DNA from 3 places in the Shewanella polaris genome. Region 1 is predicted to be linked to each of the others. Evidence: predicted binding sites of a transcription regulator. Region 1 holds the regulator's gene; each other region holds the start of a gene.

Region 1 (2,208 bases):
GTACTGGGCAGCGACTAAGTTGCTGATGAGTTCCAGTACTTTTTTCTTACTGCCCGGGGTGGCACAGGTAGTGCACTCCGGTCGCAGAATGGTACAAAGTTCCATCGTTAGTGTTGTGTATACTTCTGTTGGTGTTTAATTACCTGACGGTTGAGCTTATCGATCAGGGCGTCTATTGCAGTATACATATCAGTACATTCTGACATGGCAAACATCACTATGCCATCTGTGATTTTACTGGCTTTTGATCTTTGTTGTAACTTTTATACATTGAGCGCAACGTTTGCATTATGGCTCTGATCGGAGTGTCGTTCAAGCTTTGAAAATTTATCATGAATATATTCCGTTGCCTTGTAGGTTATAAACTCTTACGTTGGTTAGACGGTGGAATCATCATTGCTTCACGATATTTTGCAATGGTACGACGAGCAACGTTTATGCCCTGTTCAGCCAGAAGTTGGGCCATTTTACTGTCACTCAGCGGTTTTTGCTGGTTTTCTGCAGCAACTAATTTTTTGATAAAAGCACGAATTGCAGTAGATGAACATTCACCGCCATCGTCAGTGCTGACATGGCTAGAGAAGAAGTATTTTAGTTCAAACAGTCCTCGTGGGGTGTGCATGTATTTTTGGGTAGTCACCCGTGAAATGGTTGATTCATGCATTTCTACAGCTTCAGCGATATCATTTAATACCATTGGTTTCATGGCTTCTTCGCCATATTCAAAGAAACCTTGTTGAAATTGTACAATGCAATTGGCCACTTTGAGTAATGTGTCGTTACGGCTTTCAATACTTTTAATAAACCATTTAGCTTCTTGCAAGTGGCCTCGAATAAATTGACTATCCGACGGATTTTTACTGCTTCGCGCCATGGCGGCGTATTGTTGATTAACGCCAATTTTTGGCATGTTGTCAGGATTTAACTCTACAACCCATCGGCCATTTTTCTTTAGTACCGTAACATCGGGTATGACGTATTCGTCATCTACGGCAGTAATTAATAAACCTGGACGAGGATTAAGTGACTGGATTAGGGTGATAGCGTCACGCAACTCGTTTTCTTTTAGCTTTGTTTTACGCATTAACAATCTAAAATCACGCCCGGCAATTAAATCTAAATAGTCTTTAATCAGCAGACGAGCATTATCAATATGGGGGGTTGTGTTGGCATATTGCGCTAATTGGATGAATAAGCACTCGCTTAAATCTCTAGCCGCTACACCAACAGGATCAAAGTGTTGAATGCGCTTTAATACGGCTTCAACTTCATCTAGTTCAACGGTTTCATCGCCCATTGCTTCGAGAATATCTTCGGTACTTTGGGTTAAATAACCTTGTTCATCAATAGCATCAATGATAGCGGTGGCAATTGCTAAATCGGTCTCAGAAAAGGGAGTAAGATTTTTTTGCCATTCTAAATGCTCATACAGACCTTCAGTGGTTTCACCTTGGAATGGCATGTCATCGTCGCGCATGCTCGCACTGCCTGAACCTGACATTGGGGAGGCGGTATACACTTCGTCCCATGTCGTATCCATGGCTAGATCATCCATGGTTTCTTTGGTTATAGACTCTGCAGTGTCAACTGTAGAGGTGTCTTTTTCTTTATTAACGCTGCTGTTGTCACTAAAGTCGGTATCAGCTTGGTCTCGATTTTCTTTTGCGGAGTTTTTTGCTTCTGAAAACTCATCTTCTATTTCAAGCAATGGGTTTGAATCCAATGCTTGTTGGATTTCTTGCTGTAGCTCCAATGACGATAATTGCAGTAAGCGAATAGCCTGCTGCAATTGTGGGGTCATGGTTAAGTGTTGACCCATTTTGAGTTGGAGTGACGCTTTCATTTACCGCTTATCCCTAGATGATTTCCATAAAAATGACAATCTAAAATACTGTATTGATTGTTACATACATCAATGACATTTAACGTTATTTAGTTAACGTTCAACAAAACGAGTTAGATAGTTTAAAAGACCCGTAACTTAACTATAGCTTGAATTGTTCACCTAAGTACACAGCTCGAACTTGTTGATTGCTCAATACTTCATCAGGTGTACCTTCAGCAATTAAATTACCTTGGCTAACAATATAGGCCCGCTCGCAAACATCTAACGTTTCACGAACATTATGGTCGGTAATTAATACCCCTAAACCGCGACTTTTCAGTTGTTGGATAATTTTTTTAATATCAATAACTGAAATAGGATCA
Region 2 (2,208 bases), 1.4 Mb from region 1:
AGTTCACACACGCCATCATTTTCTGCTAATGGCGCAATACCTGCGCCGCCAACCACTTTACCTTGGTATTCAATCACCCAGTATTGTGAGCCTTCAGCTTGATATACCTCACTTAAACAGTCGAGGGTTGTGTCTGCTACGCTAAAGCCTTTGTCTGGGGTTAAGCCGTATTCTGCTGACACTTCACGAATAACTGCTGCTAATGCGGCATTGTCTTGGGCTAGTAGCTCGCGGATCACGCTTGGATGCATGTTAGCGTTAGTGGCATTTACTGGATGATTATCAGTCATTAAAAAACTCCATATTGATAAAAGGCGCCATTGCCAGCACTAACGCTTGGGTATAAATACTTTCTCGGGTGGCTAAACCTCGGGTTAACAAACCGATAGCGCCGCCTTTTTGTTTTATATTATGGGTGTTAAACAAACGATCCATCACGTGGCCAAGTTCTTCGCCAGCTTGCAAGGCGTTAAACACTTTCTGTGGCAAAGGTAAATTAGCACTGCGGCCGACTGATAATGTGTCGTTATGGATAATGGCCATATAAGCAAAGGTGGCTGGTCCGTTATCACACTGGTCAACACCGCCTTCCATTGCCACATAAAAATCAGCATGTTGATTTAGGCTTGTTGCATTAGCTTGGCAAAATTGAGCACGGTTGATAGCCCCCAGTTTTGTTTCTGCTTCGGTCATGGGTTGGTCTGCCACTAATGAGGGGGCATGCATGCCACTACAACGTATTTGAACATCTGGGAAGTATTGTTCAATGGCGTGTTGTGCTGCACTTATTTTTACTGGGTTGGTTGAACCCACAATGATAACTAAAGTGTTTGGTATTGCTGGAGACGTCGACATAGGGCTATTTTCTTTGTTGTTTTAGTTAACTGTAATGATCACGGTAATGATAACAGTGGTGAAGTTAACCACATTGTATGGGATTTTAATCCTTTTTGGTTTAATGGCTGAGTTACTTTTATTAGTGATAACTCTAAGCTGTTGTAAAGTATTAATTTGTTTAGTTGGTATGAAAAATGCTACTTGATGGTTAATTACCGCTAACTCATACAAACATCAGTTAACCTTGTTAATAAAAATTGTTTAGTGAGCTAAGCTTATTTTTATCCTCATAAAGGGAATTAATCTAATGTCTATTCGTATCGCAACCATTAGTGTCACGGTCGGGCTTATTTTAGGTGCGACAATATTTGGTGCTTCGCATAGTGAAGCAGAGTCAGTATTTTCATTATCGCAACAGTCTGATCAAGCTCATCCAGATCTTAACTTAGTACAACAGCAATTGAAGCTTGATACGGGTTCATTAACCGAATTAGTCGCCAAAACAGGGGCTGGTAAGTTAACTGTTGTCGGCGTTGAAGGTCTAAAAGAAGTCGAAGTCCATGCCGACATCTATACCCCGTCATTAGATCAAGATGATATAGAAATTAAACTCAGTTTGACCCGCAAAGGTGACAAAGCCTATTTGTTATCAGAAATACACAGCGACCAATTTTTTGGCGAGTCACCTTTTATCGATTTATTGGTTAAAGTGCCGTCAACGTTAGCTCTCAATATTAAAGACGGTTCAGGTTCTATTAAAATTGAGGATGTCAGTGCTGATATTGAGTTAATCGATGGGTCGGGCAGCATTGTAATCAATAATATTGGTAACTTAGTATTAACCGATGGTTCGGGCAGTGTCGTGTTGAATAATACTGGTAAATTGTCACTTATTGATGGTTCTGGCTCTATCAATATTACTGACGTTAATGGCGGCATCATATTACAAGATGGCTCTGGGTCTATTGGTATTAACAATGTTATTGGTGATGTGAGTATTGACGATGGTTCGGGTTCAATCAAGGTTGAACAAGTCTCTGGATTAGTTAAGATAAATGATGGTTCCGGTGGTATTGATGTGGCTAATACCAAAGGTTTGACCATTGTTAATTCGGGTTCTGGTAGTGTTGATTATCAAAATATCGATGGACCACTGAGCCTAGACTGATCCCCAGCAAAGCCAGTCAAATTTAAGTAATTGGCTTAAAATGTTCAAGTTAACTGCAACTGTTACATACAACATGCATTTTTGTTTCAAAGCCGAGTTTAATCATGGCATCATGCAACCACGTTATCAGCGAAGTTAGCATTATTGAAATTAGAGTCGCATCATGGCAAAGAAGTTTTACGTAGTATGGGCCGGTCGAGAAA
Region 3 (2,208 bases), 460 kb from region 1:
GCCAATTGCCATTTATTTAATCGTGCCGTTTGGCGAATACTATTGATGGATTTAAGCACATCATTAACATCCCGATTTTTCTCACGACACACTAAATAAGCCGCTAACACCAACACCGAACGCCCTCTTCCTAACGCACAATGCACCACTACATTTTTACCGCTACTGACTTGGCTGTGTAACCAATTAATGGCTTGATTTAACTGCGCGACGGTCGGCACGCTGTGATCTAAAATAGGAATATTTAAATAGGCAATATTTTCATCCATCAAGGTCCACTCAAGTGCATCAAATTCAGCAGTAACATCCAAAATTGCGTCAATGTTTTCATGCTTAAGTTGATCAATATCGCTGGGAAACAATCGGCATGCTAAATACAACTGCTTATCTATTTTTTGGATTGCGGGTACTTTGTCGTGTTTTCTCGCCCAAGCGTTATACAGCTGGGAACCCATTAAAAATGGAATAAAACTCCAACTGATATACCAAGGAATACTGCCATCTTGGCTTTTTCGGAAAATGCCTGCGCTATTAAACCAATAAGCTGAACTCACCAGCCCCAAGGATAATGCAATCCAAGCAAAAATAACCTTAAGTAATATATAAGGAAGCGCCACAAAAAAGCACAAAGCCAATAACGCGCCAACAGTATAGTAATATTTAATATGAATACGGGTTAGCATGGTGGTCCTCCTGTTGAAAAAAAGCAGCACATGCGTGCTGCTTAGGTTAATACATATCCTAATAACTATCTGGTTACTCCGCAGCAATCAGTCAAACTTTTCACTTCGAATTGCATTGATTTATATAGGCATTACCCTAACGATATTAATGCATTTTCAATAGAGAACTTAACGACTTTCAACGAATAAAATAGTTAATTTGATTGGTATAATGCTTAACAGTCAGGATCTTCTGCTTTCATACCTTCTTTAACATCTTCACATGCATCTTCAACTGCATTACCAGCATCTTGGATCATTTCATCCACTTTCTCGCCTGCATTTTCAGCTTTGTTATCTGAACATGCTGATAAACCAGCCGTTAAAAACACCATTAAACTTGCCATTGTTAGTAATTTTAATAATTTCATATTCATCTCCAGGATGATGGTTGTAATCGAATAAACTTGTTTAAGTAGCCTCAACTCTGATTAAGAGATGAGGTAAATACTATGCTCGGGGAGCTTTTCCTCGAATTGCATTGGCTACTAACGAAATCACTAGCAACACAATAAAAATAAAGAAAATAATTTTCGCGATGCCTGCTGCTGCACCTGCAATACCGGTAAAACCAAATAGACCCGCTATAACGGCTATAACTAAAAACATTAATGTCCAGCCCAACATAAAAACCTCCTTGGTGTACGGTTTACATTGTGATGTGTATTGAATTTACGCTGAAGATTTATACAAATATCTTATCTCTATCGTAAAAACGAACGATTCACACCACGACTATGTATTAGTTAAAGCCAACATCGTGCCAACTTTAACAAAACGTTATAAGACCATGATTTTTAGATATTTTAAATTTAAGGTAAGAAAATCAGTAATGAGGAAGCCATAGACGAGCAGGCAATTTTTACCGATGATACGGTAAGAGTTTCAGGCTACCACACCACCGTAGCGAAATATCGATAAGTAAACAAAAATGCATCTAGTGGCTGTAATGGTTTACCCTTTATGAGGCAACTTAAGTGAAATTAAAGCTGCCAGTGCTACAAAGCCACTGGATATCCACAAGCAGGCTTCTAATCCATAGGCTTGATACACCCAACCAGACAGTACAGTTCCAATAAGCCGCCCCATGGCATTAGCCATATAGTAAAAGCCCACATCCAGCGACACGCCATCACTGCCGGCATAGCTAACAATTAGGTAGCTATGCAGTGATGAGTTAATCGCAAATACCACACCAAACACTAATAAGCCGATAACGACACTTTCCAGCACATAAAAATCTGCATGTAGCGCCACTGCAATCGCGGCGGGAATGAGCAATAAGTAAGTTGCCCATGCAAATGCAGCTCGGCCGCTCGGTACTTTGCCCTGTCGTTTACCGGTGAAATAAGGTGCAACAGATTGCACCACACCATAACCAATCACCCAGCTAGCCATAAAGCTGCCGACCCACCAATGATCCCAGCCAAAGGTTGTGGCTAAAAATACCGGTAATGCCACCACAAACCATACATCTCTGGCGCCA

What was found. Region 1 encodes sigma-54, which starts transcription at its own class of promoters, with help from an activator protein. Its sites were predicted from a motif close to GTTGGCACGNNNNTNGNNT; they were not measured.
Region 2: the regulator sigma-54 is predicted to act here: its motif matches at 1,019-1,037, upstream of FH971_RS03460 (DUF4097 family beta strand repeat-containing protein).
Region 3: the regulator sigma-54 is predicted to act here: its motif matches at 1,472-1,490, upstream of FH971_RS19570 (DUF1328 family protein).

What each region holds. Positions count from the first base shown of each region.
Region 1 covers NZ_CP041036.1:4,014,288-4,016,495, reverse strand. Annotated here, with positions in the region: gene ptsN (PTS IIA-like nitrogen regulatory protein PtsN) at 1-105, opposite strand, end outside; partial or broken gene hpf (ribosome hibernation-promoting factor, HPF/YfiA family) at 108-362, opposite strand; gene FH971_RS17520 (RNA polymerase factor sigma-54) at 359-1,843, opposite strand; gene lptB (LPS export ABC transporter ATP-binding protein) at 1,986-2,208, opposite strand, start outside.
Region 2 covers NZ_CP041036.1:810,386-812,593, forward strand. Annotated here, with positions in the region: gene FH971_RS03450 (GNAT family N-acetyltransferase) at 1-290, opposite strand, end outside; gene yjjX (inosine/xanthosine triphosphatase) at 283-855, opposite strand; gene FH971_RS03460 (DUF4097 family beta strand repeat-containing protein) at 1,145-2,005, shown strand; gene FH971_RS03465 (ribonuclease H family protein) at 2,169-2,208, shown strand, end outside.
Region 3 covers NZ_CP041036.1:4,473,176-4,475,383, forward strand. Annotated here, with positions in the region: gene FH971_RS19560 (diacylglycerol kinase family protein) at 1-683, opposite strand, end outside; gene FH971_RS19565 (hypothetical protein) at 899-1,093, opposite strand; gene FH971_RS19570 (DUF1328 family protein) at 1,173-1,349, opposite strand; gene arsJ (organoarsenical effux MFS transporter ArsJ) at 1,677-2,208, opposite strand, start outside.